Regions from separate parts of the Bradyrhizobium sp. CFUWI genome, predicted to be linked through region 2. Evidence: predicted binding sites of a transcription regulator. Region 2 holds the regulator's gene; each other region holds the start of a gene.
The links. Region 2 encodes LexA, which represses DNA repair genes until DNA is damaged. Its sites were predicted from a motif close to TGTTCNNNNTGTGTTCNG; they were not measured.
Positions count from the first base shown of each region.

Region 1 (10,988 bases), on a different contig from region 2:
AATAGCCGTCGAGGTAATCGGTGACCGCGGCCGCGATGAAAATGGCGACCGCGACCCAGCGCAGCCACAGCGGCTGATCCAGGATGGACTGCGCGTAAATGCATCCGACCACGACCGGAATCGCGGCGATCCGGCCATAGGTCAGGATGTTCGGGAGGGACATCGCGCGCCTGGTCGTCCCTCGTGTCGTGGCGATGTTCATCCGTCCTACCAATACCGCTCGGGCCTGAAGGTCAACCGTTCCGCTTCCCAGATGGGTGCGGGATGCGACGACCATATGACCGCGTCCCCTTTAGTTCATCCCGGCTGGGGATGGAAATAGTCGAAAATCCTGCGGGCGCTCTCGGCGCTCACCCCTGGAACCTTGCCGAGATCGGCGATCGAAGCGCGTTCGATCTCCTTCAAGGTCCCGAAATGATGTAGCAAGGCACGCTTGCGGGACGGGCCGATGCCCGGAATCTCCTGCAAACCGGCCTCGCGGATGTCCTTCTTGCGCAGCTTGCGGTGCGAGCCGATGACGAAGCGGTGGGCCTCGTCGCGCAGACGCTGGATGAAATAGAGCACGGGGTCGCGCGGCTCCAGCTTGATGGCCTCGCGCTCCGGCATGAACAGAGTCTCGCGCCCGGCATCCCGGTCCGGCCCCTTGGCCACCGACATCAGCGACACCTGGTTCAGGCCGAGATTGGTGAAGATCTCGCGGACGGCGTTGAGCTGGCCGCGGCCGCCGTCGATGATGACAAGGTCGGGCCATTGCGGAAAATCGTCGTCCTTGGCCTTGGTGCCGGCGTCCTCGGGCGGATTGATCAGGCGCTTGAAGCGCCGCTCGAGGACCTCGCGCATCATGGCGAAGTCGTCGCCGGGCGTGATCCCTTCCGACTTGATGTTGAACTTGCGGTATTGGTTCTTCACGAAGCCGTCGGGGCCGGCGACGATCATGGCGCCGACCGCATTGGTGCCCTGGATATGGCTGTTGTCGTAGACCTCGATGCGCTTGGGCGGATGCGGCAGGCTCAGCGTCGCGGCCATGGCCTCCAGCAGCCGGCTTTGCGTGGCGGTGTCGGCGAGCTTGCGGCCAAGCGCCTCGCGCGCATTGGTCAGGGCGTGGATGACCAGCTCCTTCTTCTCGCCGCGCTTGGGAGCGGTGACCTCGACCTTATGGCCGGCCTTGATCGCCAGCGCATTGGCGAGCAGCTCGCTCTCCTCGATCTCGTGCGAGAGCAGGATGTTCCTGGGCGGCGGCTTGTCGTCGTAGAACTGCGCGAGGAAGGAGCCGAGCACCTCTTCCGGGGTGAACGATTTCTCCGCGCGCGGGAAATAGGCGCGGTTGCCCCAGTTCTGGCCGGTGCGGAAGAAGAACACCTCGACGCAGGAGAACCCGCCCTCCTGGTGGATGGCGAACACGTCGGCTTCCTCGACCGTGCGCGGATTGATGCCCTGCTGCGACTGGATCGCCGAGAGCGCGGCGAGACGGTCGCGGTAGAGCGCCGCGCGCTCGAACTCGAGCTCACCCGCCGCCTTCTCCATCTCGCCGGCGAGCTCCTGCTTCACCGCGTGGCTCTTGCCGGACAGGAAGTCGCTCGCCTCGCGCACCAGCGTCGTATAGCCGCCGAAGTCGATCTCGCGGGTGCAGGGGCCGGCGCAGCGGCGGATCTGGTAGAGCAGGCAGGGCCGGGTCCGGCTCTCGAAGAAGGAATCGGTGCAGGAGCGGATCAGGAACGCGCGCTGCAGCGCCGTGATGGTGCGGTTGACCGCGCCGGCCGAGGCGAACGGGCCGAAATAGCGCCCGGGCCGGCTCTGCGCGCCGCGATGTTTCAGGATCTGCGGCGCCCAATGGTCGCCGGTGATCAGGATGTAGGGAAACGACTTGTCGTCGCGCAGCTGCACGTTGAAACGCGGCCGCAGCTGCTTGATGAGGTTGGCTTCCAGCAGCAGCGCTTCGGTCTCGGTGTTGGTCGAGACGATCTCCACCGTCACGGTGGCGGCGATCATGCGCAGGATGCGCGCCGGCTGCGGCGCGCTCTGGCGCGCATAGTTCGACAGGCGCTTTTTGACGTTCTTGGCCTTGCCGACATAGAGCACGTCGGCATTCGCGTTGAGCATGCGATAGACGCCGGGCGAGGTCGGGGCGAGGCGGACGGCGCGCTCGATCGCCTCGTGGCCGGTCGCCAGCGGCTCCTCGCCGACCGCGCCGCTCTCCTCCAGGATATCGGGCAGCCGCGAATCATCCTCGTCCTCGCCGCCCGGGGCGGCGGGATCGACGTCCGGCGCTATCAACGTCTCGGGGGGCACGTCGCTCGCGGCGGCCCGCGGCAATTTGCGCGCGCGTTCGTCCGGATTGTCGGTGGAATCGTGAACCATGGGGCGAATTTAGGCGCTCGGGGAGCCGATTTGAAGTTCCGGCCGTGCGGCACGCACAGGACGGCGGCGCAGTTCCGGTAACGCTTCCTTAAGTCTGTTAACAGCGCGGTAACCCGGCTTAACAGCCCTTTAAGCTAAAACTCTCGATAAATCTTACGCGAAAAAGTGGTGGTTCCGTAACCATGCGGTTGTGCCTCGCGCGGCGGCGCAGGCGCCGCAGTGGCGACGGCAGTTGCGTTGGAGTGTGTGATGAAGAGGCTCGTTGTGGGCGCGGCCGCGTTGGTTGCAGCCGGCTGGACAGCTTCGGCAAAGGCCGCCGATCTCAATTACGGGCAGCGCGCCCCCTATACCGTCAACCAGCCGCTCAATGCCTATAGCTGGGCGGGTCCCTATCTCGGCGGCAACATCGGCTACGAATGGGGCTCGGTCGACAACAATCCCTCGAAGCCGTCGGGCTTCGTCGGCGGCGTGCAGGCCGGCTACAATTTCCAGAACGGCCCTTGGGTGTTCGGCGTCGAGGGCGATATCCAGGTCAGCGGTGCCGACGATACTTTCGCACCGTGGAAGTTCTCCAATCCGTGGTTCGGCACCCTGCGCGGCCGCGCCGGCTATGCCTTCAACAACGTGCTGTTCTACGGCACCGCGGGCCTTGCGTTCGGCGAGCTGCGTGGACAGACCTTCGGCTGGGCGGAATCGCATACCACCGCCGGCTGGACCATTGGCGGCGGCGCGGAAGTCGGCCTCGCTCCGAACTGGAGCGCCAAGCTCGAATATCTCTACATCGATCTGTCGACGAGTCAGTTCGCAATTACCGGGGTGTCAAACGGCTACAGCGCCAGCGTTGTTCGCGCCGGCGTGAACTATCGCTTCTGACAGCTGAAGAAGAAAATACCGGACAACACCTTCCCGGCCGCTCGCGGCCGGGATTTTTTCGCGCCGAGTATTTCTTTGCGCCAAGTATTTCTTTGCCAAGGACTCCTATCGCCAAGTACTTCGCCAAGTACTGGCGCCGAGTCTTGCGGCGAAATATTGCGCCGCGTGTCTTGCGTCAGGCCCGCTAGGAGAGGATGACCAGGTTGACCGCCTTCGGCCCCTTCCCCTTCTTGTCCGGTTCGACTTCGAAAGTAATGCGCTGTCCTTCCGCAAGGTCCTTAAGTCCGGCCCGCTCCACAGCAGTAATGTGCACGAAGACGTCGCGGCCGCCGTCGTCAGGCTTGATGAAACCGTAGCCGCGTTCACCGTTGAAAAACTTGACCGTTCCCGTCATGGCCATCGGGAAACTCCCCCTCATTGCTCCTCCGCCGCGACGCAGACTCACGTCGCGACATGACCGGGCATTACGAAGCCCGGGAGAGCTGGCCATCCTTGGGCGGACCTAACGGTCCGGCCGGATCTTTCTTAGGCCTTCACTCCGCCGCAACCATTCGCGGAAGCGGAACGTAAAGCCAGTCACAGAAACAGCATAATACGGTTCTCTGCGGATTGACTACCGCTCCTGCATATTTTTCCCAAGAATGCCGGAGTGTTACGGCTTGCTTTAAGACTTGGGTACCTCCAATCGGAATCTGGCAGCGCCGCCCTGGCCGAGCGGCATTTCCAGCTCGGGCAGGATGGTCTTCAGCTCGCCCTGCAGCGTGTAGGGCGGATTGACGATCAGCAGCCCGGCGGAGGCCAGCGCCCCGCCATCGAGCTGGGGTGCGACGCTGAATTCGAGGCGCAGGCATTTTCCCGGTGGTTTTGCTGCAGCTGCGAGCCGCGCGACCGTTTGCGCCAGCGTGTCGGTGGCGCGCCGGTTCTTGGCCGGATACCAGATGACATAGATACCGGTCGGCCATTTCGCGAAGGCGGTGGCGAAGGCTTCGCCCAGCCGCTCGAACTCGTCCTTGGCCTCGAACGGCGGATCGATCAGCACGAGGCCGCGCCGCTCCTTTGGCGGCACGAAGGCCGGCAGCGCCACCCAGCCGTCGAGGTCGACCACGCGGGCCTGTTCGTCGCGGCGCAGCACGCCGATCAGCGCTTTCCGCGCCTTCGGCTCGAGCTCGCAGGCGACGAGCCGGTCCTGCGGCCGGAGCAGGCCGCGCGCGATCAGCGGCGAGCCCGGATAGGCCTTGAGCTCCCCCTGCGGATTGAAGGCGCGGACGATGTCGAGATAGGGCTTGGTCAGCGCCGCGCTCTCGTTCGAGAGGCGGGCCTGCATCAGCCGCGCGATGCCGGTCAGCCATTCGCCGCTCCGGCGCGCCTCGTCGCTGTCGAGATCGTAGAGGCCGGCTCCGGCGTGGGTATCGATGACGCGGAACGGCCCCGGCTTGTCCTGCAGATAGGTGATGATGCGGGCCAGCACGATGTGCTTGATGACATCGGCGAAGTTGCCGGCGTGGAAGGCGTGGCGGTAGTTCATGGCGGAGAGTTACGACATCGCGCGCCGAAAGTAACGGCCGTCATTCCGGGGCGGTGCGCCAGCACCGAACCCGGAATCCATTTTGCTACCGGTAACGCCGAGAGATGGATTCCGGGTTCGCGCTCCGCGCGCCCCGGAATGACGGCGAACCGATCCTACCCACCCCTGATCGGCGGCATCGTCACCTGATCGCGCCGGCAGGCGCGGCGATCGGTTTCCTCGCAGGCGCGGAATTGCAGGTCCTTGCTGAGGCAGATGCGGACCTCGGAGAGCCGGGTGCGGTTGCAGGTGACCGAGACGGCGGCATTGCTCAGCCCCGGATTGGCCTTGATGAAGGCCTCCTCGACCTCCGCCGGCGCCACGGTCCTGGACTGCGACAAATCGAGATATTCGGCCGGAATCTTGATCGCGGCGCGCGCTTTGCGGATCGTCTCGAAATAGCTGCGATCGGCGAGGCCCGAGCAGGTGCCGTGCTTGTCCCATTCGTTGAAGATCAGCCCCGGCGCCGGCATCAGATCGAGCATCGAGGAGACGATGCTGCGGTTCAGCCGCGGCGCGGGCCGCTGGCAATATTCCGGGAAGCCGTTCTCGTATTGCGGCCACAGCCCATGCACCACGAAGGCGTAGGGCCGTCCGCTGCACTGGAGCTGGGAGCGGCCGCCACGCTCGGCCGCCTCCTCGCAGAACGAGGGCGACCATGACAGCGACAGCACATAGAAATCGAACTCGCCAGGGGCGTTCTGCCGCTTGTCCTGGGCCCTGGCGTCACCGGCGAACGAGGCCAGGCTAGCCGCAAGGATCAGGGAAAGGGCCAGCGAGATCACCAGGCGAGAGAAGGAATGCAATCTGGAATGAAACATGGCAACGCCCCTCAACTAGACTGTGAAAGAAAGCCTAGCAGGCGATAAGAACATTTCAAGAACAAAATTCCGGCGGCCGCCGTTTGGCCGCTGACGGGCCCCGAAGCAGGGCGGCTCGGACTTAAGGCCGGGCGGCGCGGCAGGCCGGATTGTAGGCCCAGTTGCGGTCGAGCCCGACCACACACCATTCGACGCCGTTGCCGTAGGCGGCGAACCCGCCATCCTCGATGAGCGAGAAGTGCACTTTGCGCACCTTGCCGTCGGTGAGCATGGCGTCAGCGGTGCAATAGCGGCGCGGAATGTTGTCGGACTGCCAGGGCCGGAACGCGGTCTCGTGAACGGCGGCAAAGCCGGTGATCTTCAACGAGGAATTCCAGAACGTGCTTTCCTTTTCCCAGAACTGGGTCGCGATCGTCGGCAGCGCCTTGTCGCAACCGGCGACGGCGCCGTCATAGCGCGGTCCGCTCAGCCAGAAATTCATCTCCAGCGGGTTGGCGGCCCTGGCCTCGCCGAGCGACACCGCCCCGAACAAAAGGCCGAGCATGGCGGCAAAGCGGAGCGATTTCAGGGAGGGGGCGCGCATGGATAATCCGGACAGCTAAGGTCTTGCCAAGGTCGGACGGTGCCGCGAAGGGCAGGGGAGGTCAAGTGCAGCGCGGCAACACTTCGCCAGGACTTGACCCCAACGATGCGGTCGGCACGGCTTCGGTTCTTTCCACTTCCATCCCGGCACCGTAGACTGGCGGCCAGCCAATTGGAGTGACGGGAATGCGAATCATTGCGGCCGCGGGTCTTCTCGCCAGCCTGGTTGCCTCGGGTATGACGGCGAGCCAGTCGGCGCGTGCCGACTATGTGCCGCCGTTCAAGGGCAATGACACCGGCGGCATCATCGCCTATTCGATGGCCACCCAGGTCGATGCACGTCAGGTCGCGGTCGATCACTGCGCGCGTTACGGCAAAGTGGTCAAATTCCTCGGCGTGCAGGCCTATGAAGGCGGTTATATCTCATTCTCCTGCCGTTGGGTGCCCTATGGCGCCGCCGAGCAGCCGATCCGCACGCTCTACTAAGGCGCTATTGTAGCGCCGCACTCTCTCAGCCGGGAGCCTCTCGCATGACGCGCAAACTTGCTTTGCTCGGCTCGACGCTTTGCCTCGTGATGTCGGCGGGCAGCGCCAGCGCCGATGATCTGCCGGTGCGCAAGGCGGGTCTTTGGGAAATGAAGCTGGTCACATCAGGCTCACCCATGCCCGAGATGACCATGCAGCACTGCACCGACGAGACCGTCGACAAGGAGATGAACAACAACGTCTCCCCGATGGCCAAGCAGATCTGCACCAAGCAGGACATCAAGAAGACCGCGACCGGCTATGTCAGCGATTCCGAGTGCAGCGTTGCCGGCGTGAACACGACGTCGCATGCCGAGATCACGGGCGATTTCAACTCGGCCTACACGGTGAAGACCTCCTCGCACGCGCAAGGCGGCGTCGCCGGCACCGCGGGGCGCGATACGACCATGACGCTGCAAGCCAAATGGCTCGGGGCCTGCAAGCCGGACCAGAAGCCCGGCGACATCGTGATGCCCGGTGGCTTCAAGATGAACGTGCGCGACATGGACAAGCTGAAGGCGCTGCTGCCGAAGTAGGGTGAGATAGTCGCTCGGAAGTCGGTGCGCTCCCTCTCCCCGCAATCGGGGCGAGGTAAGACAGTTACACCGGAATCCTCACGCTCGCCCGCAATCCCCCCATCGGGCTGTCGCCCAGCGTGATGTCGCCGCCGTGGGAGCGGGCGATGTCGCGGGCGATGGCGAGGCCAAGGCCGGTGCCGCCCTCGTCCTGGTTGCGGGCGTTGTCCAGCCGCAGGAACGGCTTGAACACTTCTTCGCGCAAATGCGTCGGAATGCCGGGCCCGTCGTCGTCGATCGTGACGGTCAAATAACGGTGATCGCGCTGGCCGGTGATGGCGATGCTCTTGCCGTAGCGCGCCGCGTTGGTGACGAGGTTGGCGAGGCAGCGCTTGAACGAGGCCGGCTTCACCGTCACGACGGGCAGGCCGTGGAAGGCGACGGTCGCGGTATGGCCGTGGCGCTCGGCGTCGCCGCGCAGCTCCTCGAGCGCCTGCGCCATGTCGGTCGGCTGCGACTGCTCGCCGGAATCGCCGCGCGCAAAGGCGAGGTAATCCTCCAGCATCATCGACATCTCGTCGACGTCCTTGCGCATCCCCTCGAGCTCGGGGCTGTCGCCGATCAGCGCCAGCTCGAGCTTGAAGCGGGTCAGGATGGTGCGCAGGTCGTGGCTGACGCCGGCGAGCATCGCGGTGCGCTGCTCCATCGTGCGCTCGATGCGCGATTTCATCTCGAGGAAGGCGACCGCCGCGCGCCGCACCTCGCGGGCGCCGCGCGGTCTGAAGTTCGGCGCCTCGCGGCCCTTGCCGAAACTTTCGGCGGCGTCGGCAAGGCGCAGGATCGGCCTGATCTGGTTGCGCAGGAACAGCACCGCGACGATCAACAGGATCGAGGAGGTGCCGACCATCCAGAACAGGAAGATCTCCGAGTTCGAGGCATAGGCGGCGCTGCGCTGCGCGAACACGCGCATCACGGCATCGTCGAGCTGGATGCGGATCTCGACTAGGTTGGAGCGGCCGACCGTGTCGATCCAGAACGAGCGCCCGATCTGGCGGCCGAGCTGCACCGACAGGGTCTGGTCGAGCAGCGAGAAGAACGGCTTCGGTCCCGGCGGCGGCATGTCGCCGGCGGGCAGGAAATCGACGACGAGGCCGAGGCGCTGCTGCGCGATGCGGCGGATCTGGTCACGGTCCTTGTCCTGCGGATAGCCCTTGTAGACGTCGATCAGTGCGGCGATATCCTGCACCACCGCGGCCGACAGGCGGCGCGTCACCGTGTTCCAGTGCCGCTCCATGAACACGAAGGCGACCACCGATTGCAGCACCACCATCGGCACGATCATGATGAGGAGCGCGCGGGCGTAGAGGCCGGTCGGCATCCAGCCCTTGAACGCGTGGCCCATCCAGCCATTGGCCGCGGAGACGCGGCCGGCGGCGCTCTTCAGAAGCGTCAGGCCGGTATCGATCGTGCTCATCTGGCGCGCTTCACTTGATTTATGGCGAGGCCACCAGCCGGTAGCCGATGCCGCGCACCGCCTGGAGGAACAGCGGATTGGCGGGATCGGTCTCGATCTTGCGCCGGAGGCGGTTGATCTGCACGTCGACGGCGCGCTCGTTGACGCTGCCATTGCCGGTCAGCGCGCTGCGCGGCACGGTCTCGCCCGGCGTCTCCGAGAGAATGCGCAGCATCTCGCGCTCGCGGTCGGTGAGGTGGATGACCTCCTCGCCCTGGCGCAGCTCGCCGCGCTCGAGGTGGTAGATGTAGGGACCGAAGGCGATCTTCTCGATCGTCGTGGCCTGCGGCGGCGGGGCGGCGCGCTTGAGGATGTTGTTGATGCGCAGCGCGAGCTCGCGCGGCTCGAACGGTTTTGCCACGTAATCGTCGGCGCCGATCTGCAGGCCCTCGATGCGGGCCTCGGCTTCATGGCGTGCGGTGAGCATCACGATCGGCACGGAGGAGGATGTGCGGATGAAGCGGGCGAGATCGAAGCCGGTCTCGCCGGGCATCATCACGTCGAGGATCAAGAGGTCGAAATGCAGACCCAGCAATTTCGATCGTGCATCGCCGGCGCTTGCGGCGGTGGTGACGCGGTAGCCCTCGCTGGCAAGGAAGCGCGATAGCAGATCGCGGATGCGGCGGTCGTCGTCGACCAGCAGCAGATGCGGCGCGTCGTCGGCAGGGCGCGCCGGCGGGCGGGCGAGAGTGGCAGCGAGCGGCACGGTCACTCCTTGGTGGTTTGATTGACGGAAGCGAAGATGGTCTCGAGCACCTTGTCCGGATCGTCCCGATCGATCATCGCGCGCAGGAAGCGCTTGACCGTCTCGGCGTCCTGCGGACCGATCTCGGCGAGCGCCTTGGTGATCCGCGTGGTCTGCAGCCCGGCGAGCTTCTGCACCAGCGCCTCGCCCTTCGGCGTCGCGTAGAGCAGGCGCTGGCGGCGGTCGTTGTCACCGGTCTTCTGCACGATATAGCCCTCGTCCAGAAGCTGCTTGAGCACGCGGCCGAGCGATTGTTTGGTGATGCGCAGGACGTCGAGCAGATCGGCGACCTTGAGGCCGGGATAACGGTAGACGAAGTGCATGACCCGGTGATGGGCTCGGCCGAAGCCGAAAGCCTCCAGCTCCTGGTCGGGATCGCCGACGAAATCGCGATAGGCGAAGAACAGCAGCTCGATGATATCCCAGCGCAAATTGCTTCCATCGCCTGCGGCCGGCCGAGGCTCGGCGGCGCTTTCAGAAGGATTCGCGAAATTTATGTCAGGCATATTGACGTATCTTGGGTTCAATGTTACAAAACGATCGATCCGCACGAAATTTTAGATCGTTTCGTGGCGGGCGGCATCGAAGCAGGACGGCGGAAAGAGCCGGACAGGCGACGACGGCCGGATCAGATCTACCGTGCGATTGTCGAGCGGCATTTCGGCAAAACATACTGGACTTCCGCCTCCCGCAAAAGCATGTCCTCAGCGACATGCTGGCCACGGGAAACCGGCCGTAACAAGGCTGGCGACGGTCCGGCCAGAAACCAATCAAGCCGGCCGGCCCCCAAACGGGGCCGGCGGGCGCCAGAACAGCGCCGTTACCGGCAGCGGGAGCCAAGGACATGAGCATGACATTCGACATCCAGCCCGCAACCAATCCGACCCCCGAAAAGGACCGCGTGGCCAAGCTGGTGGACCCCGGCTTCGGGCGGATCTTCACCGATCACATGGCGATCGTCCGCTACAACCAGGCCAAGGGCGGCTGGTACGAGGCGAAGATCGAGGCCCGCGCCAACTTCCAGATGGATCCGGCCGGGGCCGTTCTGCATTACGCGCAGGAGATCTTCGAGGGTCTGAAGGCCTACAAGCGCGACGATGGCGGCGTGAATCTGTTCCGGCCCGACGCCAATGCGCGGCGTTTCAGGGACTCCGCCGACCGCATGGCGATGGCGCAGCTGCCGGAGGACGTCTTCATCGAGGCGGTCGAGCAGGTCGTGCGCATCGACCGCGCCTGGATGCCGGGCGGCGAGGGTAGCCTGTACCTGCGTCCTTTCATGATCGCGAGCGAGACCTTCCTCGGCGTCAAGCCGTCGTCGGAGTACATCTTCTCGGTCATTGCCTCCCCGGTCGGCTCCTATTTCAAGGGCGGACCCGCGCCGGTCTCGATCTGGGTGTCGGAGAACTATACGCGCGCCGCCGTCGGCGGCACCGGAGCCGTCAAATGCGGCGGCAATTACGCCGCGAGCCTGCGCGCCCAGGCCGAAGCCATC
Region 1 is NZ_JBWJZE010000001.1:524,953-535,940, forward strand. Features, by position in the region: gene pgsA (CDP-diacylglycerol--glycerol-3-phosphate 3-phosphatidyltransferase) at 1-202, opposite strand, end outside; gene uvrC (excinuclease ABC subunit UvrC) at 298-2,358, opposite strand; gene AC066S_RS02485 (outer membrane protein) at 2,608-3,231, shown strand; gene AC066S_RS02490 (cold-shock protein) at 3,416-3,631, opposite strand; gene AC066S_RS02495 (23S rRNA (adenine(2030)-N(6))-methyltransferase RlmJ) at 3,896-4,756, opposite strand; gene AC066S_RS02500 (ribonuclease T2 family protein) at 4,912-5,616, opposite strand; gene AC066S_RS02505 (hypothetical protein) at 5,738-6,199, opposite strand; gene AC066S_RS02510 (hypothetical protein) at 6,385-6,684, shown strand; gene AC066S_RS02515 (DUF3617 domain-containing protein) at 6,729-7,259, shown strand; gene AC066S_RS02520 (ATP-binding protein) at 7,324-8,712, opposite strand; gene AC066S_RS02525 (response regulator) at 8,732-9,463, opposite strand; gene AC066S_RS02530 (MarR family winged helix-turn-helix transcriptional regulator) at 9,460-10,002, opposite strand; gene AC066S_RS02535 (branched-chain amino acid aminotransferase) at 10,341-10,988, shown strand, end outside.
Region 1: AC066S_RS02500 (ribonuclease T2 family protein) is a predicted target of LexA. The motif match lies at 5,663-5,680, and genes of this name have one in related genera.

Region 2 (10,988 bases):
CCTGCGCGATCTGCTGCGGCGGTTTGCCTTCGTGAAGCGAACGCAGGGCGATCACACCGCTCTGGACCTCGTTCAGGGATTCGCGAAGCCGACGCGAGGCCTGATCCGCGGCAACGATGTCGCCCCCGGCGACCGCGTGCCGCAGGTCCATTTCAGCACTCGTCAGCCGATCGGCCTCAGCGCTGATCCGCGCGCGCGCCTGGCCCTCAAGACTGCTCCTCTGCTCGGCGGACAGCGCCGGCATGTCCATCAATGCCGGATAGAACGCCTTCCGTGGCCGGCCCATCATGCCGTCCATTCCATCCATCATGCCCGCCGCGGCAGTGCCAGGCGGCGCGCCCGCCGCATGGCCCTCGCTTGAACCGGCTGATCCATCCGGCTTCGGCCTCGCTTCTTCGCCGGTTCCGGCGGGATGGTGGGCGGCGTGATCGCCCTCTGCCTCCGCGACCTGCCAGCGCTGGGCGAACTGACCGGCGGCATGCGGTAAGCCGCGGCCGACGTCCGACGCTGGCCCAGCAATCGCGAAAGGCTGGCTCGCCAGGATGGCAAGCGCAAACAGGCCGGAGCGACATCGAAAGGACGAACCGAACATGATGTTGCGTTCACGTCATGAGTCAGAACGACGCGATCAGCGGCAACAGGATCGTATCCGCGGTCTGCCTCTGACTCTCGTTCAGCGACACGTAGAGCCGCGTGAAGGCCAAGCGAGCCGATTTGATCGCCTCCAGACGCTCCGACAAATGCCGCTCGTAGTGCTCCAGGCGGTCGGAGCTTCCCAACCTGTCGTCCGTGGCGAGCATCTTGCGCGCTTCGAGCAGATGCTGCCGGCCCGACCGCAGGGCGTCTGCGACATTGCTCCAATCGGCGGCCTGCTTGTCACTGATCTGCAGCTCCGCTTTCAGAAAGGCAATGCGCCCTTCGAGCCGCTCTGTCACGTCCGCCGGGCCGCTCGTCGCACCGCCTCCGGCGGGCGAACTCATCTGGCCACGCATCATCTTCTCCATCATCTGCATCATGGGCATCATGCCGGAATTTTCCCGACAGCCGGCGCCCTGGCAGTCCCGCATCTGGCCTTGCGGCGGCATCTTCATCTTGTCGTCGTTCATTCGGCCGCCACTCATGTTCGGTTGCCCCACAGGTTCGCCGGTGTTCATCTTGCCGCTCGAATCCGAGGAAGCAGGCATCTTCGACATCTTGTCGTCATCCATCATCGCGATCTGACCAAAGCCGCCGGCGATTGCAGGCGACAGCCCAACCGGGGCCAGCAGGAGCACGGCGAAGGCGGCTGCTTTTACGAAGACATGTCTCGGATGGTTCATGGTCATTCTCCTGGTTTGATTTGGATGGTGATCTGATCGTCGAGGTCGACGATCGAGCGGTGTAGTGCGGCGCGGGTCAGGCGTCATAGACGCGAAGCGTCCGCGGCTCTTACGCGCGCAAACGCCACGCAGCTTGACGGTCTCTTCCGTTAAGATCAGCCCGGACCTCTTCATCCGCTCGCCTCCTCGCCGGTGAAGCGACTCCTGTCGACGTCTTTCGACCAGGTTCGGTAGTAGGCCACGATCGTCATGATCGAGAGGCCGGCGGCACCGACCAGCAGCTGGGCCCAAAATCCTTCGGATCCGGATTCGAGCACGAAATGGGCGACGAACGACAGAAAGAGGCCGACGCAGAACACCGACAACGACTGCTGACCACATCGGATCAAAGGCTGGAGCAACGGCGACCTGAGGCCTGGCCAGTCGATCGGAATGAGCGAAACGACGATGAACACCAGGCTCGCCAGATGTATGACGCGATAAGGTCCCAGATTGGTCTTGTCGTTCGGAATGAAGACGGCGGCGAGCGCTTCAGGGACGCGGTCCCGCAATTCCGGAATGTGCTCGGCCAGCGTCATCGCGAGCGCAAACATCAGGAAGCTGGCGCTCAAGGCAAGCAGCATGCGGGATGACAGCAGCCAGCGGCAGGCCGCCGCTCCTCCCAGGGCCAGCCAGGCCCCGAACACGAAGAGCAGCTGCCAGGCGAACGGATTGAAATACCAGACCCCAGCCGGATAGGCCGGCAGATTCCACTCGCAATGACGGGCCGCAAGATAGAGTCCGAGCGAGCCGATCATCACCGCGTTGCGCCAGCGCAGCATGAACCAGAGCACGACGGGAAACGCGGCCATCAGCACGATGTAGAGCGGCAGAACGTCGAGATTGAGCGGCTTGAACTTGAGGATCAGCCCCTGGGAGAGCGTCTCGACGGGAAAGTTCATCAACGGCGCGACGTTGAACTGATCCATCAGATGAAGATCGTCGAAGCTGTGCGCGATGTAGTGCACGGCCGTGAGATAGACCAGGAACAGCAGCAGGTGAGCGACATAGAGCTGCCACACCCGCCGCAGCAGCCGGGTTGCGCCGATCACGAAGCCGCGTTCCATCATCATCGAGCCGAACACCAAGGTCGCGGTGTATCCGGAGATCAGCACGAACAGATCGGCGCCATCGCTGAAGCCGTAGTTTCGCGTCGTGAACCAGGCGAGCGCCGTGTCCGGAATGTGTCCGAGGAAGATCAGCCAGTTCGCCAAACCGCGGAACAGATCGAGGCGTACATCGCGCCGCGTCTTGACCAGCACCGATCTGATCGTGATCGTCTCCCACAACAAGCGACGCAGAAGAAACGCTGCTCGTGACGGCCGGCCAGGCGCGTGGATAGTCTCGTCAGTCAAAGGCTCGTTCTCCATCTCCGCGGCCGACCTCTTTCGGATCGTGATCATGTCGCCGCTCGTTCGCGCCGGCACGCTAGGTTGCGTCATTGATGCGGGTTTGACGGACATCAAACTCGCTCGACGCGCCAGCCAAATCTTTTTGTAGCTCGATCGCGTAATGAATCGCGGCAGCTGTCGTCACCGACCGGAAGAGTCATCGGCCACGACATCTCTCATCCGGCTGGCGGCATGACCGACGACTTTGCCTGCGGCCCGCAATCCCGCGCTGCGCGCCGAATTTTTTCCTGTAAGAAGATCGACGTTTCTCGTCGCCTGCAGCAACGCGACGATCCACGCAACGGCCCACGCGAGTGCACGCGTCGACATTTGATCTTGCTCAACCTACACAATCACGCGGCGGGTTTGGCTGCAGCTCGATCGAGCCACCGGGACTTGATTGACACCGACTCGACGATATCAACAGGAGAAACCAGAATGAGTCACCGCAAGCTGATTGTCGCCGCCGCGATCATGTCGTTCGTCGCGCTGCCTGCCACGGCGCAGACGAGCAAGACCGGCGAAAAGAACGGCCATCACTATTCGGGCGGACCGAAGACCGAGACTCCGCACCACATGGGCAAGAAGGACACCGACGGCGCATCGGCCGGCGGATCCGGCGGCAGCCACCATTACGGCGGCGGACCGAAGAGCGAAGTCCCGCACCACGTGGGTCCGAAGAAGCAGCAATGACCATCGCGCGGCAATCTCGCGTCTTGCCGTGGCCATGACGCCGAAGCGAAACAGCGTCACAAAAGAATTCGCCCGGGAATGGCCATCCACTCCCGGGCGATTTCGTAGATGAAGAGTCGTAGAGTTTAGTTCGGCACCGTACCTTTCGGGGCGGGCTTCGCCGCAACCGCGTTCGCGGTGACGCCGTGCAGGAAGTCGTAGGCCGCATGCAGAGCCTTGTCGTCCTTCTCTTCCGGCGGGACGTAAGACTGCGATCCGGTCTGCTCGCCACCCTCGCCGGCCGAAAGATGTCCGCGCATCTGGGACTCGGCCATGGTATCCATGCGGCCCTTCAGCTCGGGCGGCACGTCCTGCAGGATCTCGATGTCGGGGGCGATGCCCTGGGCCTGGATCGAGCGGCCCGACGGCGTGTAATAGCGCGCCGTGGTCAGCGCCAGCGCGCCATTGCCGGAGCCGAGCGGAATGATCGTCTGCACCGAACCCTTTCCGAACGAGCGCGTACCGATGATCGTGGCACGCTTGTGGTCATGCAGCGCGCCGGCCACGATCTCCGAGGCCGAGGCCGAGCCGCCATTGACCAGCACCACCAGCGGCTTGCCCTTGGTGAGGTCGCCGCCATGGGCGGTGAAGCGTTGGGTCTCTTCGGGAGAGCGGCCACGGGTCGAAACGACCTCGCCGCGTTGCAGGAACGCGCTCGACACCGACACGGCCTGGTCGAGCAGTCCGCCCGGATTGTTGCGCAGGTCCACGACGTAGCCGGTGAGCTTCTCCGGCTGAACCTGTTTGGAGATCGACGCGATCGCCTTCTTCAGGCCGTCGGTGGTCTGCTCGTTGAACGAGGTGATGCGGATATAGCCGATGTCGCCGCTCTCGACGCGGAAGCGCACCGGGCGCACATGGATGATCTCGCGCGTGATCGCGACGTCGAGCGGCGCGTCCGCGCCCTTGCGCAGGATGGTGAGCTTGGTCTTGGTGTCGACCGGGCCCTTCATCTTGTTGACGGCCTGCTCGAGCGTCATGCCCTGCACGGCCTCGCCGTCGATCTTGCTGATGAGGTCACCTGACATCAGGCCGGCCTTCGAGGCGGGCGTATCGTCGATCGGCGAGACCACCTTGACGAGGCCGTCTTCCATCGTGACCTCGATGCCGAGGCCGCCGAACTCGCCGGAGGTGGTCTCCTGCATCTCGGTCCAGGCCTTCGCGTTCATGTAGCGCGAATGCGGATCGAGCGAGGTCACCATGCCGGTGATCGCGCCCTCGACCAGCTTGGCATTGTCGGGCTTCTCGACATAGCTCGCCTTCACGCGCTCGAACACTTCGCCGAACAGGTTGAGCTGGGAATAGGCATCATTCGCGTTCGCTGTCGCCCGCGCCGCCCATACGCCGCCTTGGGGACTGGCTACCAGAAGGGTGAGACACGCTCCGGTGAGCGTGCCCAGAGGGAACAGCAGGGATTTCCGCATGGATGGGCTGGCCTTTGTGCTTTGGCGGTTCGCTTTAGGCTTGTCTGTCGAGACCTGGGGAGGCGCCATGCAATTGGCGATCCAGCTCGTTTCTCACAATACCATTCTGGTTTCTTCAAGGCCGGGATGCCATGCCGACGGGTACGCCGTAGAAATCGTTTCGCCCGGACCTAAACTTTTGGCAACGTTGCAGGACTGGCCTGTCCGCAAGCGGAATCATGGGCCGGCCCGCGCCTCGCAGCCATGCAATTTTAGGATAGTTTTGCAGGGCTGGACGGGTTAGGCGATGACATAAGGGTTCAAATTCTCGGGAGGATAACAATGAACGAAGCACCCGGCATCCGGCCGGAACGGAACGTCGAACTCGGCGCCAGCAACGAGCCGTTCCAGAACCTGCACGAATTCATCCGGAAAGCGCGGGCCAACCTCAACCAGAACGCCTGGGACTACATCGTCGGCGCCGCCGAAACCGAGACCACGATGCGCCGCAACCGCATGGCCCTGGACGAAATCGCCTTTCGCCCGCGCGTTTTGCGCGACGTCCGCAGGGTGGACGGCTCGGTTCAGCATTTCGGCCGCAAGATGCGCCTTCCGGTGGTGCTCGCACCCGTCGGCGCGCTCGAAATCTTCGATCCGGATGGTGCGGCGAGCGTCGCGCGCGGTGCCGGCAGCTTCGGTGCGGCGCACATGCTGAGCTCGGTGTCCGAACCCGGCCTGGAGAGCACTGCCGAGGCCGCGCCCGATGCGCTCCGGCTCTACCAGCTCTATGTCCGCGGCGACGACGCCTTCGTCGCGGATGTCGTCAGCCGAAGCGAGAAGAACGGCTATGCCGCCTTCTGCCTGACCGTCGACACCGCCCATTACAGCCGTCGCGAACGTGACATCGCCAAGCGCTACGTTCGCGAGAGCCGCCTGCGCGCCACCGGCGGCGATTTCCAGAAGGGCCTGGAGTGGCGGACCGTGAAGATGATCAAGGACAGGTTCAAGATCCCGCTGATCCTGAAGGGCATCGCCACCGCCGAGGACGCCCTGATCGCGGTCGATCACGGCGTCGAATGGATCTACGTCTCCAATCATGGCGGCCGCCAGCTCGACCATGGCCGCGGTGCCATGCATGTGCTGCCCGAGATCGTCGAGGCCGTGAAGGGCCGCGCCAAGATCATGGTCGACGGCGGCATCTGTCGCGGCACCGACATCGTCAAGGCGATCGCGGCAGGCGCAGATCTCGTCGGCATCGGCCGGCTGCAATGCTGGGCGCTGGCGGCCGCCGGCGAAGCCGGCATCGCGCGGATGCTGGAGCTGCTGGAAGACGAGGTGCTGCGCTGCCTCGGCCTGTTGGGTGCCACATCGTTTGCCGAGATCGACAAATCCTGCCTGCATCCGGCGGCCGCCACCAACGCGCCGAGCGTGTTCAGCGCGTTCCCGCTGTTCGACCACGAGCCTTATCGGTACTAACCTTACGGATTCCTGCCGACATTGAAGTGAAAAGGACGCAATGACATCGCTCTCTCCCGGCAGCGCGGATGCGCTTCTGTTCGATCTCGGGCGCGTGGTGCTCGACATCGACTTCTCCAAGGCGATCGCCTGTTGGGCGGGACATGCCGGCTGCCAGCCCGAAAGCCTCCTAGCGCGCTATGTGCGCGACGAGGCCTACCGGCTGCACGAGGTCGGCAAGATCAGCGACGCGGATTATTTCGCCTCCTTGCGCGCTTCGCTGGGAATCGGCATTTCGGACGCCCAGTTCCTGGAGGGCTGGAATGCGATCTTCGCCGGCGAGATGCCCGATATCGCCGAGCTGTTACCGCGTGCGGCAAAGCAGATGCCGCTCTACGCCTTCTCCAACACCAATCGGCCGCATGTCGACTATTTCTCGAAGGAATATGCCGATCTGCTCGGCCATTTCCGCGAGCTGTACCTGTCGTCCAGCATCGGCCTGCGCAAACCGGATGCCGACGCCTTCGACCATGTCGTCGCGGCGATCGGTGTGCCGGCCGAGCGCATCGTGTTCTTCGACGATCTCGAAGAGAATATCGAGGGAGCACGGGCGCGTGGCTTGACGGCCGTGCATGTGACGTCGCCCCGCGACGTCGGCAACGCCTTGAAGGCATTGGGGATCTAAGGTTGCGCTGCCTCCCCGGCGGTCGGCAGCCGGCCCGCGTCCGGCGCTAAATTTGCAGGAAGTGTGGAACCTGATCACTTTGTGCATTTTTATACGGAGTTCCCGGAACGGAATACCCCTCTTCGGACTCATCAGTCCGTTGGGATTTCTACATCGGACTGATCCACGTGCTGGGCAAAACCTACCTCACCAAGCAAGCCTCTCTCCTGCTTGAATTCGCAAGAAACACCTCGGATTCCGAGCTTTCCGCCAAGCTGATCAGCAAGGCTGCGGACCTGAAATCGCAGGCCGATCCGCTCCCCGACAAGGACCAAGGCCCCAAACCGCCCGACGTCGCATGGAACGTCAGCCCGGACGGGCCGACCGGGAGTTGACCGATTCCGGCGTGGCGCTCGTGCCTTGCCATGGCCATCTTCCATCCCGGTCTGTCTCGCATTCCGGATCATGCGCTTGGCGGACCTGCGCTTGCTCCTCCGCCACGGAGATCACGCAGGATAGATCAGCTGCGTGCTGCTTTGCCTTGCGCCTGCAGTCAGCTAGAACTCTCGCCGCCCATTGACCGATGTGCCGAGCAGGAGTTTCGCCCGTGGCCCTGATGCCGGTTTCCGACGCCCTTGCTGCGGTGCTGGCAGGTGCAGAGCCGCTGCCTGAACAGATGGTTTCGCTCGACGAAGCCTATCACCGCGTGCTCGCGCATGACCTCGCGGCACGGCGCACGCAGCCCCCGCAAGCGATGTCGGCGATGGACGGCTATGCGGTGCGCGCGGCCGATGCGGCAACGATCGATTCCCGGCTGACGGTGATCGGCGAGGTCGCGGCCGGCCGTCCCTTCGCCCGAACGGTCGGCGCGGGGGAAGCGGTGCGGATCTTCACCGGCGGCGTCGTCCCTGATGGTGCGGACGCGGTCGTGATCCAGGAGGACACCGTCACAGATGGCAACAGCGTCACCATCAAGGAAGCCGCGATCACCGGACGGCACATCCGCCCGGCCGGCGTCGATTTCCGCGAGGGTGACGTGCTCCTGCGCAAGGGAACCCGCCTGACGGAGCGCGATCTCGCGCTCGCGGCGGCGATGAATCACCCGCACCTCGCCGTCTGCCGCCGTCCCAAGGTTGCGATCCTTGCCACCGGCGACGAACTGGTGAGGCCGGGCACCGCCCCCGGGCACGGCCAGATCGTCTATTCCAACGGCTACGCCCTGCACGCGCTCGCCCGCAGCGAGGGCGCCGAGACCATCGACCTCGGGGTGGCCGCCGACACGCTGGAGGCCACCTCCGCCGGGATCCGCCGCGCCCGCGAAAGCGGGGCTGACATCCTGGTCACGACCGGCGGCGCGTCGGTCGGCGACCATGACCTGGTCCAGCAGGCGCTGCTGGGCGAAGGCATCTCGATGGCGTTCTGGAAGATCGCGATACGCCCCGGCAAGCCGATGATGCACGGACGGCTCGGCGCGATGCGCGTAATCGGCCTGCCCGGCAATCCCGTGTCGTCCTATGTGTGCGCGTTCCTGTTCATGGTGCCGCTGATTCGTGCCCTGTCGGGCCGTTCAGTGATTCATCATCGCCGCGAGCGCGCCGTGCTGGGTCGCGACCTCGGTGCCAACGACCAGCGCGAGGATTATCTGCGCGCGCGCCTGGAGCTGCGCGACGATGGTACGCAAGTCGCCATTCCCGTCAGCCATCAGGATTCCTCTCTGCTTGCAAATCTTGCTGCGGCACAGGTACTTCTCGTGCGCGCACCGTTCGCGGCGAAGGCCGAGGCCGGTGGCCCCTGCGAGGTGCTGCGGCTCCCCGTCTGAGTCCACGGCCACACGCATTCCGCGAGTTTGCCGCCGTTCACGGTAAATTAAGCAGTTGCGGAACATGTATCGAACATATAGTGTCCGTTCATGATTTGTTTCGAGCATGTAGCGGCTTATCGCTGAACTCATCGTCTCGGAATCGAACGACATCAACCGGGGGACTTTGGTCGAGATGTTAACGCGCAAACAATACGAGCTTCTGAGGTTCATCAGCGAACGTTTGAAGGAAAGCGGCGTGCCGCCCTCCTTCGACGAGATGAAGGATGCGCTCGACCTGCGCTCGAAGTCGGGCATCCACCGCCTCATCACCGCGCTCGAGGAGCGTGGCTTCATCCGCCGCCTGCCTAACCGCGCACGCGCCATCGAAGTGATCAAGCTGCCGGAGCTGCAGGCTGCCGCCGGCGCCCGGCGCGGCTTCACGCCGAGCGTCATCGAGGGCAATCTCGGCAAGATCCGCGCGAGCTCCAGCCCGTCCATGGACGAGGGCGAGCGGCCCGTTGCAGTCCCCGTGATGGGCCGTATCGCGGCCGGCACGCCGATCGAGGCGTTGCAGACCCGCAGCCACACCATCAGCGTGCCGCCCGACATGCTCGGCGCGGGCGAGCACTACGCACTCGAGGTGCGCGGCGATTCCATGGTCGAAGCCGGTATCCTCGACGGCGACATGGCGCTGATCCAGCGCAACGAGAGCGCCGATACCGGCGACATCGTGGTGGCGCTGATCGACGACGAGGAGGCCACGCTCAAGCGCTTCCGCCGCCGCGGCGCCTCGATCGCACTCGAGCCCGCCAATGCCGCTTATGAGGTGCGCATCCTGCCGCCGAACCGGGTGAAGATTCAGGGCAAGCTGATCGGGCTTTATCGGAAGTACTGATTCCGGAAGGACTCGGTCCGAGATATATTTTGGCGTCTGCGTGCGCCCTTCGGTCGGCATCGCCGATCAAAGATTGGAGCGGATGAATGTCCGCTCCACGAAGCAACATCGCTTCACGGCCGTTCGCGTTCGAGAGGACAGCCGAGCGCCAGATCGTTTGGTGCAGCCGTCGCGACGCTGATCGCGGCATCGGCACGCACGCCGCCGTTGCCGCGTAATCGCATCACAATCTCCGCAACAACACGGCAGTGAACGGGCAAGTCCGCAACGCCCGCAATACAAGCGTGGAGGTATCGCAATCGAGCTGGCGACACTTGGCAGTCGTAGACGCGCGCCGGCGAAATGCACGGGACCCGGCTTTGTTCCTATCGACTTCGGGAAAGTTAATGTGATCGCGCCTCGCGAATCGCAGCCGCAGATTCGCCTATAACCGAGCAGAGCGTTGCATACTTCTACTTCGAGGCCTGCGCCTCCAAGGAGAGGTGCGGGTCGCTATCTTCGCATGAGGAGCACCCGATGTGTGACTATAGCCTGCATGCTATCGCGACGCGCCCCGCTGAAGTCGGCGAGACGATCGTCACGACAACCTTCCGCGGCACCTCGACACGCGGCTTCGCCTCCGAAGCCGATCTCTCCGTTGCGGTCTGCCTGCTGCCGGGGACGGAGCTCGCCTTCGCCGACAACGTCCGTTACGACAACCGCTGGATCTGGACGCGCACCGTCAACTCCCGCGTCGGCAAGTTCGGCAAGATCGATCCGCACGTTCCCGATCGCCATCACGACGCGATCGAATTTCCGGACGGCAAGTACGTGCTGGTGACTCAGCTGGTCGAAGGCCAGCGCGCAACCGTGCTGCAGCTGCCGGTGACGCAGCCGGTCGGCGAGCGCGAGCAGAAGCCGCAGATCATCGCCGACAGTCGGTCGCCGGTCAGGCGCCTGCCGATCGGCTGATAGAAGCTCAGTCCTCGGCCTGAAGATCGGCCTCCGACGGCGTTGCGTCGCGAACGCGTGGAGCTGCCGACCGTGGCATGAGGGTCATGTCAGAATCTCCCTCGCCGGCTGCCGCCGGCGACCAGGGGCGGCTTGCACCCCTCGCCTTCACCGCCTGAACCGCAAATCCATCGCCATGCCGTGTCAGCGCCAGCGCGCCCTGACGAGCGAGCCGCTGCCGATCCACCACCATCGCCGCGCAATCGGGCGGCGCTGGCCGTGACGTCACCACCAGCGCGGCGCGGCTGCAATCGTCCGCCAGCGCGTCGATGCGCAAGGCCAGCGCGACCAGGCGTCCA
Region 2 is NZ_JBWJZE010000012.1:29,761-40,748, reverse strand. Features, by position in the region: gene AC066S_RS24675 (2Fe-2S iron-sulfur cluster-binding protein) at 1-592, opposite strand, end outside; gene AC066S_RS24670 (Spy/CpxP family protein refolding chaperone) at 615-1,493, opposite strand; gene AC066S_RS24665 (OpgC domain-containing protein) at 1,490-2,713, opposite strand; gene AC066S_RS24660 (hypothetical protein) at 2,610-2,858, shown strand; gene AC066S_RS24655 (hypothetical protein) at 2,942-3,442, shown strand; gene AC066S_RS24650 (S41 family peptidase) at 3,568-4,905, opposite strand; gene AC066S_RS24645 (alpha-hydroxy acid oxidase) at 5,227-6,360, shown strand; gene AC066S_RS24640 (HAD family hydrolase) at 6,401-7,024, shown strand; gene AC066S_RS24635 (hypothetical protein) at 7,192-7,398, shown strand; gene AC066S_RS24630 (molybdopterin molybdotransferase MoeA) at 7,611-8,822, shown strand; gene lexA (transcriptional repressor LexA) at 8,998-9,699, shown strand; gene AC066S_RS24620 (hypothetical protein) at 10,216-10,650, shown strand; gene AC066S_RS24615 (ComEC/Rec2 family competence protein) at 10,658-10,988, opposite strand, start outside.

Region 3 (7,410 bases), on a different contig from region 2:
GGCAATGTGAAGGATTTTGCGATTTCACCGGAGCCGCCAGTCGATCCCGATCGCATCGTCGTCACCGACGCCCATCGCCGCGGCGTCTGGGACCCCATGACGGCCTCGCTGCTGCGCGTGCCCGGCAATGGCGATCCGGTTACGCCGGAGGCCTGCCACAACTCGGCCCCGGTGTTCGACGGCCGCATGCGCTACGACCTCAAGCTCGATTTCAAGCGCATGGAGACCGTGAAGGCGGAAAAGGGCTATCGCGGCCCCGTCGTGGTCTGCTCGCTCTATTTCGTGCCCGTCGCGGGCTACATCCCCGACCGCCCCGTGATCAAATACCTCGCCGCCCAGCGCAACATCGAGATCGCCTTCGCTCCGGTGGCGGGCACCCGCATCCTGGTGCCGTTCTGGCTGAAAGTGCCGACGCCGCTCGGGCCGGCCATGCTGGAAGCGACGAGCTTCATCACCACCGCCCAGCCGCCGAGGGTGGCGAAGACGCAGTAGCGGCTACCCACCGCCGTCATTCCGGGGCGCGCCTCTTCGCGAGCCCGGAATCCATCGCGCGACCGTCTCTGCGGTCCGATGGATTCCGGGTTCGCGACTGCGTCGCGCCCCGGAATGACGGGAGCATTTTGCTGAAATAAAACCTCATGATTTCAATCACATCCCTACTGTGCATGGGGTTGTTTTCGCCAAAATGAGTTGGGGAGGCATGCCCGCCGGGAATCCATTTGACTCCTCCCCGATTCTGATTCGACTCCGCGCCGTCCCCAACTTAAGGCTTTCCGCCCTCGAAACGTCACTTGTACGGCGGCCGAAAACTCCATCTAGTCGTCGCCGACAAGACTCCCGCGACATGTTGCGTGAACGGAACGGGACTCAATCTGGAGTCAGCGATTCGGCCGCGATTCGTTCTAGAGTCGTTCCGAAGCTTAAGACCGACAGGAAAAGCGTCGCAAAGTGAGACAGTTGCGGGAGGTTTGGGGAGGGTGTGTCCACGCCTTCGGTGTGCCCCTCACCCTGAGGAGGCCGCCCCAGCGGCCGTCTCGAAGGGCGAGGGGCTTGGCTTGCCCGGCGGCAGCAGCGGGGCCTTCATCCTTCGAGACGCGCTGACGCGCTCCTCAGGATGAGGAGCAAGGACCAATCCCGCCCCCGCCCCAATCCGGCACTGACATTCGCCCAAATCGCCACTACCTAATCCCTCAGACATGGCTTTTTCCTCCTCCCCCTTCGCTTCCGAGCGCGCAGCGTCCGATCGCGTGCCTGGCGCTGGCGTCACTGCGGTGCTCGGGCCGACCAACACCGGCAAGACCCATCTCGCCATCGAGCGGATGCTCGCGCATCCCTCGGGCATGATCGGCCTGCCGCTGCGCCTGCTCGCGCGCGAGGTCTACAACAAGATCGCCGCAAGGCTCGGCAGCGAGGCGGTCGCGCTCGTCACCGGCGAGGAGAAGATCAAGCCGAAGAACCCGCGCTATTGGGTCTCGACCGTCGAAGCGATGCCGCGCGACCTCGATCTCTCCTTCCTCGCGGTCGACGAGGTGCAGATCGCCTCCGATCTCGAGCGCGGCCACGTCTTCACCGATCGCATCCTCAACCGCCGCGGCCGCGACGAGACGCTGCTGCTGGGCGCTGCCACCATGCGCCCGATCATCGAGCGGTTGTTGCCCGGCGTCTCCATGATCACGCGGCCGCGGCTGTCGCAGCTGGAGTTCGCCGGCGACCGCAAGATCACGCGCCAGCCGCGCCGCACCGCCATCGTCGCGTTCTCGGCGGATGAAGTCTACGCCATCGCCGAGCTGATCCGCCGCCAGCATGGCGGCGCTGCTGTTGTTCTGGGCTCGCTCTCGCCGCGCACGCGCAACGCGCAGGTCGAGATGTTCCAGAACGGCGACGTCGATTATCTCGTCGCCACCGACGCGGTCGGCATGGGCCTCAATCTCGACGTCGACCACGTCGCCTTTGCCTCCGACCGCAAGTTCGACGGCTATCAGTTCCGCCGGCTGACGCCGTCCGAATTCGCGCAGATCGCCGGCCGCGCCGGCCGCGCCACCCGCAACGGCACGTTCGGCACCACGGGGCGCTGCGCGCCGTTCGAGCCCGAGCTCGTCAACGCGCTGCAGAACCACACCTTCGATGCCGTGAAGATGCTGCAATGGCGCAATTCGAAGCTGGATTTCTCCTCGCTCGGCGCGCTGCAGGTGTCGCTCAATCTCGCCCCCGGCCATGAGGCGCTGACGCGCGCGCCGATCGCCGAGGACATGCGCGTGCTCGACCATGCCGCCCGCGACGTCGAGGTGCGCGATATCGCGCATGGCAAGATCGCGGTGGAACGGCTGTGGGAGGCCTGCCAGGTCCCCGACTACCGGAAACTGTCGCCGGCCGCCCATGCCGAGCTGGTGACGACGCTTTACGGCTTCCTGATGCGGAAGGGCTGCATTCCCGACGCCTGGTATGAAGCCCAGGTCACCCAGGCCGACCGCATCGACGGCGATATCGACACGCTGTCGGCCCGGATCGCGCAGATTCGCACCTGGACCTTCGTCGCCAACCGCCCGGATTGGCTGAAAGACCCCGATCGCTGGCAGGGAATCACGCGGGAAGTCGAAAATAAATTATCGGATGCGCTCCATGAACGCTTGACTGAGCGTTTCGTTGATCGCCGGACCAGTGTATTGATGCGCCGCCTGCGGGAGAACACGAGCTTGAATACTGAAATCGGCAAGACCGGCGAAGTCATCGTCGAAGGCCATGTCATCGGCCGCCTCGACGGCTTCACCTTTGCCCCGGATGCGGCGGAAGCAGGCTCCGATGCGAAAGCCTTGCAGGCTGCAGCGCAAGCGGTGCTCGCCGGCGAGATCAACACGCGCGCCGAACGGCTCGGCAACGCGCCGGACGATCAGTTCGTGCTGACCTCGGAAGGCATCATCCGCTGGACCGGCGATGCCGTGGCGCGGCTGTCTGCCGCAGAGGACGCGCTGCATCCGCGCATCCGCATCATCTCCGACGAGCGCCTGACCGGCGCCCCCCGCGACAAGGTGCAGGCGCGGCTCGAGCTCTGGCTCAAGACCCATATCGAAAAGCTGCTCGGGCCGATGTTCGACCTCTCCAAGGCCGAGGACGTCACCGGCATCGCCCGCGGCATCGCCTTTCAGCTCGTCGAGGCCCTCGGCGTGCTCGAGCGCCCGAAGATCGCGAGCGAGCTGAAGGACCTCGACCAGTCCTCGCGTGCGGTGCTGCGCAAGTACGGCGTCCGTTTCGGCGCCTATCACATCTATTTCCCCGGCCTGCTCAAGCCCGCCGCGCGCGCGCTCGCGGCGCTGCTCTGGGCGCTGAAGCAGGACAATGTCGATCTGTCCTCGCTGTCGGGCGCGCAGCATCTGGCCTCCTCGGGGCGCACCTCGTTCCCGGTCGACAAGGCGCTGCCGCGCGATGCCTATCGCGTGCTCGGCTACAAGCAGGCCGGCGAGCGCGCCGTGCGCGTCGACATTTTGGAGCGTCTGGCCGATCTGATCCGCCCGGCGCTGGCCTGGCGCGAGAACGCGTCCGGCGAGAAGCCGGCCGGCGCCTTCGACGGCCGCAGCTTCGTCGTCACGCAGGCGATGACCTCGCTCACCGGATCCGCCGGCGAAGATTTCGCCTCGGTGCTGCGCGCTCTCGGCTATCGCATGGAGAAGCGTCCGCCGCTGCCGCCAAAGCCCGTCGTGGCCGAGCAGGTCGTGACCGAAACGGTCGCGGCAGAGACGCCGCCGGTCGAAGGCAGCGCCGAGAGCTCGACCGAGACCGCATCGGAGGCTGTTGCCGGCCTGCCCGAGGCGCCGGCCGTATCCACCGAAACCGCCGCTGAAACCGTCACCGTCGAAGATGCTCCCGGCATCGAGCCGCAGGACGAGCAGGCCCACGACGCCGAGCAGGCGCCGGAAGCCTCCGCCGAGGCGCCCGTCACGCCCGAAGACGCCCCCGGCATCGCGCCGCCGGCGGAAGAGCCCGCCGCGTCCCCGGAGGCCGCCGGCCTCGAGGCTGCTGCCGCCGAGGCCGCCGCAACCGAAGCCGCTGCATCGCCCGACGCTGCCGCGCCTGAGGCCGCGGCCACGTCCGCCGAGCCCGAGCTGGTCGAAGTCTGGCGTCCCGGCGGCCGTCACGAGGATCGCAAGCCGCGCCACGAGCGCCACCGGCACCAGCGTCACCATCAGCCGCGTCCGCAGGCCGGTGCCGAGGCCGGCGCAGCGAGCGCTGCGCCCGGCGAAGCCGCCGAAGGCGCGAAGCCGGGCCAGCGTCACGGCGGCCATCGCAGGGACGGCGGCAGAGACTTCCGCAAGCCGCGCGAAGGCGGCGGCGAAGGCGCGCCGCGTCCCGAGGGGCGTGACGACAAGAGCCGCCGCTTCGAGGGCAAGGATCGCGACAACAAGGATCGCGATCGAAACAAGGGCAAGTTCGGCGGCGACCGCGACAAGGGCCGCGACAACCGTGGCCGCGACCGCGACAAGGGCCGCGATCGCCAGGGCGGCCCGTCGCTGCGCCCTTATGCCTCGAGCGCGAACCCGCGCGAGCGCGATCGGCCCGTTGATCCGAACTCGCCGTTCGCCAAGCTCGCCGCGCTGAAAGAACAGCTGTCCGGCCGCAAGGAGTGATCCCACGACCGAGCGGCAGCGCCTCGACAAATGGCTGTGGCACGCGCGGGTGGTGAAGGCGCGCAGCTCCGCGGCCGAGCTCGTCGTCAGCGGGCATGTCCGCATCAACGGCACCCGCGAGACCTCGCCGGGGCATGCGGTCAAGGTCGGCGACGTGCTCACCATCGCGCTCGACCGCACGGTGCGCGTGTTGAGAGTGACAAGCTTTAGCGAACGCCGCGGCGATGCGGCCTCGGCACGGGTGCTCTACGAGGAGCTCGGGATGCGCAATTAATTGCGCGTCTTATTCATTTCTTGGTCGATCAAACACGCAAAGCCGTCATGATCGGGCCTTCCCGACCTTGCGGCGCCGGGCCATCCGCGCTAGGCAAGCCGCGACTTCTAAAAGAGCTTTTCGGAGCGTTGGATGACTTACGTCGTCACTGAAAACTGCATCAAGTGCAAGTACACCGACTGCGTCGAGGTCTGCCCGGTCGACTGCTTCTACGAGGGTGACAACATGCTGGTCATCCACCCGGACGAATGCATCGATTGCGGCGTGTGCGAGCCGGAATGCCCCGCCGACGCCATCAAGCCGGATACGGAACCGGGCCTGGAAAAGTGGCTCCAGGTCAACGCCGACTACGCCAAGAGCTGGCCGAACATCACCCAGAAGAAGGAATCACCTGGCGACGCCAAGGAATTCGACGGCATGGAAGGCAAGTTCGAGAAATATTTTTCCCCGAACCCCGGCTCCGGCGACTAAATCGGGCTCAAACTTAACCCTAATAGCGGCGCCGACGCCGAAAACCAGCCCTGAAGACCCCTAAATCATTGATTTTTGCGGGAAATGTGCTATATTGGGCACATTAAGCCGAACCCCGTCAGCCCCCTTGGCCCCTCTGGGTTCCCGTGAAACCAATGTCGAACAGGGGCGTGGCAGTTTCCGCGCGCAGGCTGTGTCACAGAAAACGCGTAAAAAGAGTACTTCAGCGAGGGCTTCCCATAAGGAGGCCAAAAAAGTCGCCGCGGCCAGCCGTAGCGCATCCAAGGGTCGGACCGCGACGAAGGCGCCGGCTGCAAAGTCCTCGAAGAACAAAAGAAGCGCAATGCCTAACAAGACTGCCAAACCGGCCGCGAAAGCGACCGCTGCCAAGCCTGCTGCCAAGTCTGTGACTGCAAAGCCTGGGACTGCCAAGCCTGCTGCCGTCAAGGCCCCCGCTGCCAAGCCCGCCGCGCCGAAGGCTCCCGTTGCTGCTGCGCCTGCCAAGGCTCCCGTCGCTGCCAAGCCGGCCGCCAAGCCCGCTGCTGCGCCGAAGGTCGAGGAAAAGAAGGTCGTGACCCAGCGCCAGGGCTTCAAGGCCAACGAATTCGTGGTCTATCCCGCTCACGGCGTCGGCCAGATCCTGGCCATCGAGGAGCAGGAGATCGCCGGTGCGAAGCTCGAGCTGTTCGTCATCAACTTCATCAAGGACAAGATGACGCTGCGCGTGCCGACCGCCAAGGTCGCCAATGTCGGCATGCGCAAGCTGTCCGAGCCGGCGCTGGTGAAGAAGGCGCTGGAGACGCTCAAGGGCCGCGCCCGTGTCAAGCGCACCATGTGGTCGCGCCGCGCCCAGGAATACGAAGCGAAGATCAATTCGGGCGACATCGTCGCGATCGCGGAAGTCGTGCGCGACCTCTATCGCTCGGAATCGCAGCCGGAGCAGTCCTACTCCGAACGCCAGCTCTATGAAGCGGCGCTCGATCGCCTGTCCCGCGAGATCGCGGTGGTGCAGCACTCGACCGAGACCGAAGCGGTCAAGGAAATCGAGGCCCAGCTCGCCAAGAGCCCGCGCCGCAACGCCAAGGCGGAAGCCGCCGAGGGCGAAGCCGATGCCGAGGGCGATACCGACGATACCGATGGCGACGACACCACCGTCGCCGACGAGGCCGCGTAAGCCGCTTCGTATCGAGCGCAAGCGATCAAAAGCCCGGCCGTTCGGCCGGGTTTTTTTTGCTTGGCGTCCTGACGCAGCGGGGGAGTTCGGCTCTACGCGCCGCGCGGCTGGGTCCAAATCGAGATCGGCTGCTGAATACCGCGGACCGCCCGCGGCTCTCGCGCTTCCAATGACTGAAGCGTTGCGGCTGCGTCGCCAAGCTCGGCCTTCGCCTGGCTGACGAGGTCGTCACTTGCCACCAGCGCGCAATCGAAGGTGCGGGTCAAGGCTTCGAGACGGCTTGCCACGTTGACGGTCGCGCCGATCACCGCGAATTCCAGACAGGTCTGTCCGATGTCGCCGAGCACCACCGGCCCGTAATGCAAGCCAAAGCTCACATGAAGAGGTGGCTCGCCTGACGCTGCCCGCCGATCGTTCCAACCGTCCGCCGCCGCGATCATTGCCTGCGCACATCGCAGCGCGTTGCTGGCGTCGTGCTCGCCCGCGAAGGGTGTGCCGAACGTCGCCATCAATCCGTCCCCGAGATATTTGTCGAGCGTGCCGCTATGGCGGAAGACCTCCTGCTCCATCAATCCGTGGAATTCCCGCAACGTCCGCACAACCTCCTGCGGCGAGCGCGCATCGGCAAAGGTCGTGAAGCCGACGATGTCGACGAACAGCACCGCGACGTGTTGCGTGCGCACCTGCTTCAACGGCTCGTCCTGCTTCGACAATTCCGCCACGACATTGGGCGAGAAGTAGCGTGCGAGGTTGCCGCGCTCGCGCTCCACCGCGGCATGCCGGACCAAGAGGTCGTTGCTGCGGCGGACCGCGAGCGCCAAGGTCATGGCCACGATCATGAATACGACGATCTCCTGGATGCGAACGTGGAA
Region 3 is NZ_JBWJZE010000059.1:746-8,155, forward strand. Features, by position in the region: gene AC066S_RS38125 (DUF3108 domain-containing protein) at 1-492, shown strand, start outside; gene AC066S_RS38130 (helicase-related protein) at 1,197-4,619, shown strand; partial or broken gene AC066S_RS38135 (RNA-binding S4 domain-containing protein) at 4,630-4,893, shown strand; gene fdxA (ferredoxin FdxA) at 5,026-5,364, shown strand; gene AC066S_RS38145 (CarD family transcriptional regulator) at 5,708-6,538, shown strand; partial or broken gene AC066S_RS38150 (adenylate/guanylate cyclase domain-containing protein) at 6,631-7,410, opposite strand, start outside.
Region 3: AC066S_RS38130 (helicase-related protein) is a predicted target of LexA. The motif match lies at 899-916, and genes of this name have one in related genera.